One region of the Tumebacillus amylolyticus genome, then DNA from elsewhere that is predicted to be linked to it. Evidence: riboswitches for the same ligand, from Rfam matches in the RefSeq annotation. Region 1 holds a riboswitch; the other holds the start of a gene.
What was found. Region 1 has a riboswitch for cyclic di-AMP ahead of JJB07_RS07265 (LysM peptidoglycan-binding domain-containing protein). Riboswitches for the same ligand answer to the same signal wherever they lie in the genome.
Positions count from the first base shown of each region.

Region 1 (4,905 bases):
ACTAGCAACAGCCATCGATCGCGACTGCAAGTTCATACTAAAAGATGAGAAAATATTATTTCTAATCTAGCACCAAAGGTGATATAATGGCTTTCGTTATGTTTCTGACGAAAGGAAAGGTGTGAGAATGCAAAACCAAACCCCCCTGTTCACGAAGCTCGTGGAACACGCGAGCCGGAACCCGATTCAATTTCACATTCCCGCGCATAAAAAAGGCTTCGGGATGCCGAACGAATTCTCCGAGTTCATCGGACCGAACGCATTGTCCATAGATTTGATCAACATCGCGCCGTTGGACGACCTGCATTCGCCGAAGGGAATTATCAAGGAGGCGCAGGAGCTGGCCGCACGCGCGTACGGCGCGGACCATACTTATTTCTCGGTACACGGAACGTCCGGTGCGATCATGACGATGGTCATGGCTGCCGTCGGCCCCGGTGAGAAAATTCTCGTACCGCGAAACGTCCACAAGTCGATCCTCTCGGCGATCATCTTCTCTGGAGCGCATCCAGTATTTATGCATCCGGAGATCGATCCGGAGATCGGCATCGCCCACGGCGTATCGCTCGATACGGTTCGCAAGGCGCTTGACGAAAACGCAGACGCCAAAGCGCTGCTTCTGATCAACCCGACCTACTTCGGTGTGTCCGCCGATCTCAAGTCGATTGTGGATCTGTCGCATGAACGCGGCATCCCGGTTTTGGTTGACGAAGCGCACGGCGTGCTGTTTGGCTTCCACGAAGACTTGCCGCTCTCGGCGATGCAAGCCGGTGCCGACATGGCGGCCACGTCCGTTCACAAACTCGGCGGCTCCATGACGCAGAGTTCGGTGCTCAACGTCCGCGAAGGCTTGGTCTCGCCGGACCACGTCCAATCGGTGCTCTCCATGTTGCATACGACTTCGACGTCGTACCTGCTGCTGGCCTCGTTGGACGTCGCACGGAAGAACCTCGCCATCCACGGCCACGACCTGATTACCAAAACACTGGAACTCGCCCGCGCTTGCCGCAACCGCATCAATGCGATCGACGGTCTCTACTGCTTCGGCGACGAGATTCTGAAAAACTCCGCAACCTTCGCACACGACCCGTTGAAAATCAACGTCACCGTCTCCAACTTAGGTCTGACGGGCTGGGAAGTCGAGAAGATTCTGCGCACCGACTTCAACATCGAAGTCGAAATGTCCGACCTCTACAACATTCTCTGCATCATCACGTTCGGCGACACGCAAGAAACGATTGACGCGCTCGTCAGCGCACTTGAAGTGATCGCGACGAAGTACCGCCGCGAAGTTCTGGAGCGCAAACAGGTCAAGTACCCGTCCACGCCGCTGCTGGCCCTTTCGCCGCGCGACGCGTTCTACAACAAGCAGACGGAGATCATCCCGCTTGCAGAAGCGGCCGGCCGCATCATCGCCGAGTTCATCATGGTCTACCCGCCGGGTATCCCGATTGTCATGCCGGGCGAAGTCGTCACCACCGACAACATCGACTACATCGTCGAACATGTCAAAGAAGGTCTGCCGGTCCAAGGCCCGGACGATCCCAACATAGAATTCGTCAAAGTTCTCAAATAATACCCGAAAAAGAGCTCCCGTCCACCGCCGAGGTGGACGGGAGCTTTTTTCCAATTCGGTGGGAACCCGCAGTCTCATCGGCTGCGGAGGATTTCCCAGTCGGTTTCCAGTTATCACCTAGTGAAGCACTCGGGATTGTCTGGTAGAGTTATGCCTATGTTCGACAGCGAACGACAAATAAAACTTAACAAGCCGAATCCTCACTTTCGAAGAGGAGCGGAGGAACCAAACTTGGGGTGAACCCGTGACAACTCGTCAACGGGCGGGAACCTTCTTCCCGAATCCGTCAGCTAACTCCGCAGGCTTTTAGAAGGGACGTGCAACATGATGAACATGAAGAAAAATTGGAAGCACCTCCTCGTAGGTACTCTGATGATGGCAGGCGCACTGACCCTGATCAACACCAAGGCCGAAGCGGCCGCAATCACCGTCCAACCGGGCCAAACCCTTTCCGAGCTGGCGAAAGTCAACGGCACCACGGTGGCAGCGGTGAAATTCACCAACAACTTGAAATCGGACGTCGTTCTCGCAGGCCAAACGCTCAACATGCCGTTCCCGTACAAAGTGGGCAACGGTGACTACATGAGCTATCTCGCGAAACGCTACAACACCACCATCGCCGACATCAAACGTGTGAACCACCTCGACCGTGAGAACCTCTTCATCGGCGAAGTGATCACGATTCCGGTCGGCAAGAACACCAACATCACTCCGGTCGTCAAAGCGATCGAAACGTCCCCAGCTCCGGCCAAGGGCGCAGAACACGCAGCGACTCCGGCTCCGGCTCGTGCAGAAGCAAAAGCTCCGACTCCGGTTCGTACCACTCCGGTTCTTGCGCCGGTGAAGCAACCGGCCGCTCCGACCGTTGCCGGCAAGGAATATTCCAAGACCGTTGACGTCGCGGCTACCGCGTACGGTCCGGGCAACATCATGTGGCAATGGGGCGGCAAGACCAAGATGGGCACCCAAGTGCGTGAAGGCGTCATCTCGGTCGACCCGAACGTGATTCCGCTGGGCTCGAAAGTCTGGGTGACCGGCTACAATTCTCCGCTGCTTCCGGCGGGCGGTTTCTTCGCAACTGCCGAAGACACCGGCGGCGCGATCAAGGGCAACCGCATCGACATCTACATCGACGCGAACCACACCCAACTGATCCAGTTCGGCAAGCAAAATATCCAACTCTATATCTTGAAATAAAAAAACCACCTGTTCTCTTGGAGAGCAGGTGGTTTTTTCATGCTCATTTCGGGGAAGTACTGGAAGAGATGAGAGAGGTGACCTTATGCGTACCTATCATGTACTTCAAGTGTTGCGCCCGATGCAGGGCGGCATGCGTCGTCATGTGCTGGATTTGATTCAAGGCTTGCAAGACGCCGGACACCGTGTTACGGCGGCGTGCCCGAAGAAAACGGCGCTTTTTCAAGAACTCAGGAGTTTGGTTTCGACCGTGCCGTTTCCGCTCGATGACGGGATGAATCCAATCTCCGACTGGCTGGCTGTGCGGCATCTGCAGAAAGTCATGCGGCGGGAGAAGTTTGACATCGTCCACCTGCACGGGGCCAAAGCGGGCTATGTCGGACGGTTTGCCGTGCGCGGTATCGAACCCCGCCCGGCTGTGCTCTACACCGTCCACAACCACGTCCTGCCCCGCCAAGCTCTTTTGAAAAAAGCGATGAACGCGCTGGAGCGCCGCCTCGCCGTCGACACCGACCGCATCATCGCCGTGTCCGATTCGCTGCGACAAGAAATTCGCTTGTCACACGGCGTGGAAGAGTACCGTTCGGTGACGATTCGCAACGGCATACAAGGCCCGCCGCCGCTGACTCGACGCTATGCGCGTGCTGTGCTTGGTTGTGAAGACGACGATCGCGTGGTGATCGCGTGCATCGGGCGGATGGTGCCGGAGAAGGGAATCGACAGGCTGCTCGAAGCGTTCACGATTTTATTGTCGCGAGGCTTCGATGCCGAACTGGTTCTGATCGGCGACGGGCCGATGTTGTCCGACTATCAATATCTCGCAGGCAAAGTCGGTCTCGCCCGCGTGCGTTTTCTCGGCGAAGTGCCGAACGCCGCACAGGTGTTGCCGGGCGTGGACATCGCCGTCTGCCCGTCGAGGCAGGAGGGTCTGGGCCTCGTCGCCATTGAAGCGATGTTGGCGGGTCGTCCCGTAGTCGCAAGCGATGTCGGCGGGTTGCCGGAAGTGGTCGTGCATGGCGAGACAGGTCTGCTCGTCCCGCCGGAAGACTCGGTTTTGCTCGCGAGTTCCCTGTGCTATTTGATCGAACGGCCGGATGTGCGCGAGCGAATGGGACGTCTCGGCTCTCAACGGGCACAGGAGCATTTTTCCCGACACGGGATGATGCAGGCGGTGCTCAAGGAATATGACGCGGTGATGGAGAGTCGCCAAGGAGTGATCGTATGAGAAAAAAATTCAGGCTCGGCGGTGGCCTGTTGGTGTTGCTGATGCTGCTCTCTCTGGCGCTGCCCGTCTCGTCAGCACGTGCCGCAGATGATATTGCGTATTCCAACGATCCCGTGAAGACCCAGCGGCAAGTGGTCTTGCTGTTGCTCGACGGGTTGCGCCTTTCGGACATTACGCCTGAGCGGACGCCGAACCTCTGGCACATGCAAGAGGTCGGCTCCATCGGCGTCATGAACTTGAACACGCTCGGAAGCAAAACGGACGTCAACGCCGCCCTCACCATCGGGGCAGGCAGTCGTTCGGGGGCGAATCTCTCGTCGGTTGAAGCGTATGAAGCGGGAGAGACGGTTCAGCAAGACGGCCAGACGGTAACGGGGCGCGACCTCTATATCCGACATATGGGCAAGGAACCGACGGCGGGCGTTGTTTTGCCGCAATGGCCGCAATTTCTCGAAAGCGTGGACAAGCAAAAAGGAAATCCCTCCACGGTGGGTCTGCTCGGCGATATCATCCACGAACCGGGCGGCAAAACGGCTGTTATTGCCAATTCCGACTGGGGCGGGGAAGTTAACCGTTCGGCGGCGTTGATTGCGACGGACAGCCAGGGACAGGTGGATTTCGGTTCTTTTCAAGCCGGTCGAGTAGCGGACCCTTCGCGTCCGTACGGAGTGCGGACCGATGTGAGCGCTTTTTTCGAAAGCTATCGAAAAATCAAAGAGCATGCCCAGTTCCTCGTGCTGGAGCCGGGAGATTTGACACGCTGGATGAAGTCCCGTGATCTCATGCAAGACCAGCAATCCCAGCGGGCCTATGATCTGGCGCTTCGTGACGGGGACGCATTGCTTGGCAAACTGCTGGGAGATGCGAGTCCGACGACGTTGGTCGCTGTGACAACACCTGTGAAAAA
Region 1 is NZ_JAEQNB010000002.1:80,236-85,140, reverse strand. Features, by position in the region: gene JJB07_RS07270 (aminotransferase class I/II-fold pyridoxal phosphate-dependent enzyme) at 128-1,576, shown strand; cyclic di-AMP (ydaO/yuaA leader) riboswitch at 1,757-1,896, shown strand; gene JJB07_RS07265 (LysM peptidoglycan-binding domain-containing protein) at 1,901-2,773, shown strand; gene JJB07_RS07260 (glycosyltransferase family 4 protein) at 2,859-3,998, shown strand; gene JJB07_RS07255 (hypothetical protein) at 3,995-4,905, shown strand, end outside.

Region 2 (4,905 bases), on a different contig from region 1:
AAGCATCTGGTTGGAAATCCCGAACATCGCCCACAGCGAGTTGATCCCGCCGAGCGGATCGATAACGCCCGCGTAGAGGAAGTACCCCCATCCGGCCGTAATCAACGCAGAGGCAAAGATATTCGCGAACACATTATCGGTGCGGCCCATTGCCGGAACGATGTTGCCAAGCAAGTCTTGGAACATGAAGCGACCGATCCGGGTACCTGCGTCGATCGTGGTCAAGATGAACACCGCTTCAAACAGAATCGCGAAATGATACCAGAACGCGGTCATCGCGGAACCGCCGAGGAACTTGGTGAAGATCGCCGCCATGCCGACTGCAAGCGCCGGAGCGCCGCCGGTACGAGCGAGAATCGAGTTCTCGCCAACGTCCTTCGCCCATTGGGTGAGGGTCGCGGCGTCAACGGTGAAACCGAGCTTCTGGATGGCGATGACCGCCGAGTTGACGTCAGCGCCAAGCACGGCTGCCGGAGAGTTGATCGCGAAGTAGACGCCCGGCGTGAGCGCACAAGCGGCGATCAACGCCATGATGGCAACACCGGACTCCATCAGCATACCGCCGTACCCGATGAAGCGTGCGTGGGATTCCTTTTGCACCATTTTCGGCGTGGTGCCCGACGAAACGAGAGCGTGGAAACCGGAAATCGCCCCACATGCGATCGTGATGAACAGGAACGGGAACAACGGACCTGCAAAGACCGGGCCGGAGCCGTCGAGGAAGCTCGTGATCTTCGGCATGTGGATCTCCGGACGGACGATCAAGATACCGATCGCGAGCAAACCGATGGTGCCGATCTTCAAGAACGAAGACAAGTAGTCGCGCGGTGCAAGCAAGAGCCAAACCGGCAAGATGGAAGCGATGAAGCCATACCCCATGAGCATCCACGCGAGGGTGGTTTTCTCATAGTCAAAGTAGTGCGCGATGGACGAATCAGCCACAACTTGGCCGAAATAAAGTGCGAGCATCAACAGAACGAACCCGATCACGGAGCCTTCCAAGACGCGACCCGGACGGATGAAGCGCATGTACACGCCCATGAACAGAGCGATCGGAAGCGTTGCGAACACTGTGAAGGTAGCCCACGGAGAATGGAACATCGCATTGACGACGACCATTGCCAGAACTGCGATCAAAATGACCATGATCGCCAAGACACCGACCAAAGCGAGTGTGCCGCCAAACGGCCCGATCTCGTCTTTGGCAATTTGACCGAGCGATTTCCCGTTGCGGCGCATCGAGCCGAACAGAATCACGAAGTCTTGGACGGCACCGCCGAGCACGACGCCGACGAGAATCCAGATCATGCCGGGCAAGTACCCCATCTGCGCGGCGAGGATCGGACCGACCAACGGACCGGCACCTGCAATCGCTGCGAAGTGGTGACCGAACAACACCCACTTGTTGGTGGGGACATAGTCTTTGCCGTCGTCGTTGATTTCAGCAGGCGTTGCCCGCTTGTCATCGAGGCCAAAGACGTTTTTCGCCATGTATTTCGAGTAGAAGCGATACCCGATGGCATACGTGCAGACGGCTGCGATGACGATCCAAGATGCGGAAATCGTCTCGCCGTTGTTGATCGCAAGCAGCGCAAACGCTACGCCGCCGAGGACTGAGACCACCGTCCAGATCAGGATCGAGAGCAAATTTTTGTTCACGGTGTGAAGCTCCCCCTTCAAGTAACGGAATATATGAAACCGTTTTACTATTAGAATTATACGACAACTTTGTGAAATTATCATCCTTATCGATAAAAAAACCGACCGTTTCGGATCCGGTCGGTTCTAAACGCTTATAGATAGGAACGAGCTCCGATGTAACGCGGGCCCCAATAGCTGTCGTGGAGAGAGTCGATCTTCACACCGTGCGAAGACGTCGCGGAGATGAACTGGTCGTTGCCGATGTAGAGACCCACATGGGTCGCACCAGCGCCGTAGGTGGTGAAGAACACGAGATCGCCCGCTTTGAGCGAGTCAACGCCGGAGCCGCTTGCGTACATGTCAGCTGCCGTGCGCGGTGCGGAGACGTCGTACTGTGACAGAACATAGCCGACGAAGCCGGAGCAATCAAAGCCGGACGGAGTGCGCCCGCCCCATGCATACGGGGTGCCGAGGTACTTCTCAGCCGTGTCGATGACTTGATCTGCTGTGGTCGTGCCTTTCGCAGCGCGGAGTTTCGACGCAGCTGCTTGAATCGCCGGGCCGGTTTCCGTGCCCACTTTGCCGTTGACTTCGATTCCGTGGTCGCGTTGGAACGCGCGAACGGCGTCTGCGGTGATCTCACCGTAGTAGCCGGTGTTCTCCGGGTATGTAAAGTAGCCGAGCAGTCGGAGGTCCGCCTGCACTTGAGTAACATCATTGCCGGTCGATCCAATGGTGATGAGGGTCTGTCCGTACGGAACAGCTGCATGTGCTTGCACAGTAGACAGAGACGGCGCAACAAAGACGAGGGCAGCAACAAACAAAGCTTGTACAATACGCTTCAAAATGAAATTTCCTCCCCAAGCGGCCTCCGAGGTTAGTTGACGGGTTCGGGTCGAGAGTAACCCTTCCGCCCGCAGGCGGTTCACCCCATGAAAATAAGTCCCCCGTACTGGTTTGCTTACCAGATTCGGCCAATTTCGACATGATGAAAGTCTACCATACAAATTGTCAGAAATCAACGAAATGAGAGATTCTAGGCAGAAAATAATTTCGACAAGTGAAAGATCAAGAATGAAAGCGATTTCAAAATAAAAACGGTCTCTCATTCGCCGTCCGCGAAGTGAGAGATCTTTTTTTCATAGAGTTTGAAGAACGGATAGTAGATCAGCCCTGCGATCACGAGGTCCACACCTTGCAACACAGCTCCCCGCCACGAACCGTCCGCGAGAAAGCCTCCGAGAAACACCGGCATCGTCAGCGGCGGTTGTACGGTCGGCACAGGGACGAGCCCGGTGTGCATCGCGAGGAAGTTCACCGTCACGATCACCGTGGGAGCCAACAAGAGCGGCAGGACGAGGATGGGGTTTAACGCAATCGGTACGCCGAACACGACAGGCTCGTTGATGTTGAACAGCCCCGGCACCAGCGCCACTCGCCCGACCTGTTTCAACTGCTGGACTTTCGATCGTAACAGAAAGAACACCAACGGAAGCGTCGCCCCCGAACCGCCCAAGTGCGCATACATATGAAAAAACGGCTCCGACACGATGTGTGTCGCCGGCTCCCCTGCTCCCAGCGCTTGGATGTTCTCACTGAGGTTGGTCTGCCAAAGCGGGTAGGCGACCGAAGAAACGACGTTCATCCCGTGGATTCCGACCGCCCAGAGCAACATCATCAGCCAAATCTGCAAGATCGCGGAAGGCAACGTATCTGAGGCTTGCACGAGGAAGCTCAGTTTCGCCATGACGACCTGCGGCAAGGTCAAGGCCGTTGCCGGGTCGAGCGGGTGCGGCGAAAACGTTGTCGTCACCCACCATTCCAGCAGAAACGCACCTCCCACCGCGAGAAAGGCAGGAATCATCATCTCAAACGACTTTGAGACGTTCGGCGGGACGGCGGGCGGCATCTTGAGGATCAATCCGCGCCGGAGCAGAAAGCGATTGAGTTCTGCGACACCGATGCCGGTCAGCATCGACACAAACAGCCCCACCGCGCCGAGATTGTCGAGAAATTGATCGAGCCGGATCGCGTGCAATCCGATGAGATGCCCCTCCTGTCGAACGCCCACCGGCAGGCAGAACACCAACAGTGTCGCCATCGCCATCAACCCCACTCGCCCGCCGTCGATCTTGTAGTGCTTGGCGAGACTTTCGGCAACCCCGTAGCAGACCCAGAACGCAATGAGACCGAATGTGAGCTGAAACGGAACCATCAGCATCGGTCGAGCGTCGGTCAACCACGCATTGATTGCCCCCAGCACGCCGTCCTGAATGCCTTCGGGCAGTGGAGGAATGGCAAAGATCAAGAAAATCGAGCCGACGATGATCATCGGCAACGCGCTTCCAATAAAAGCATTGCGGATCGCCTGCATATAGCGGTTCTCCACGACCCGTGCAGTCACGGGCAAAATCGTGCGTTCCATGAAAAGCAGGAGTTTGTTCATGAGGTCAGACTCCCTGCTCCATCAAGGCAAGCGCTTGACGCAACGCCCCAGCACCATCGGCGAGCGCGTAGGTCCGGCCCTCAATCACGCCGGCCGGGCGACCGTGAGCGGCGATCGAGTTCATCAAATAGCGCACTTGCGGCGCAATCAAGAACACATCCGCCTCCTCCACGTGATCCTGGACTTCATTGCTGCCAATCGCCCGAATCTGCGCTTGTACACCCGCTTCCTTGGCGGCCGTCTCCATCGAGTTCACCAGAAGCGACGTGGACAGGCCAAAGGAGCAAACCAACACGATGCTGTTCATCCACGTACTACCTCCCCTTGCGCCAACAATCTCCAGAGATGTCCCAACTCACAAGCCGGAACTTCAATTCCTAATGCATCGGTCACGCTCTGCAACGCGTGCAGAATCTGATCGCCCCCTTGAATCGGCGGCGGCAGTTCGCCCCGTTCTTCGGTCGGCCATACGCCGCGTTGCATGCGGTGTTCAATCGCCATGACGAGATGCATCGTCACGCCAATTTGCAAATCGACATCGATCTCGCGCCCCCAGATCTGGGCAAGTTCTTCGAGTGCTTTCACAATCTCCGGCACGAGGAAGTACGGATTGACCCGGCGCACGGTGCGGCGCAACGTCTCAATCAACGCTTCCCACACCGGCGTCTGCGGCTCTTCTCCAATTCTCCATTGCAACGTCGACCCGATCAGATGCGAGATGCGGCGCAGGCCCACGCCGGTGAGAATCTCCTGCGCCGAGACGAACGGGACTCCCTCCAAGTTCGGGTTCAAGGTCCCCGCCACTGCGAGCAACGGGC
Region 2 is NZ_JAEQNB010000003.1:364,987-369,891, forward strand. Features, by position in the region: gene JJB07_RS11800 (carbon starvation CstA family protein) at 1-1,659, opposite strand, end outside; gene JJB07_RS11805 (C40 family peptidase) at 1,794-2,486, opposite strand; cyclic di-AMP (ydaO/yuaA leader) riboswitch at 2,493-2,627, opposite strand; gene JJB07_RS11810 (PTS sugar transporter subunit IIC) at 2,747-4,087, opposite strand; gene JJB07_RS11815 (PTS sugar transporter subunit IIB) at 4,092-4,394, opposite strand; gene JJB07_RS11820 (sigma-54-dependent transcriptional regulator) at 4,391-4,905, opposite strand, start outside.
Region 2: linked by a shared signal. The riboswitch ahead of JJB07_RS11805 (C40 family peptidase) and the one ahead of JJB07_RS07265 (LysM peptidoglycan-binding domain-containing protein) in region 1 are both predicted to bind cyclic di-AMP.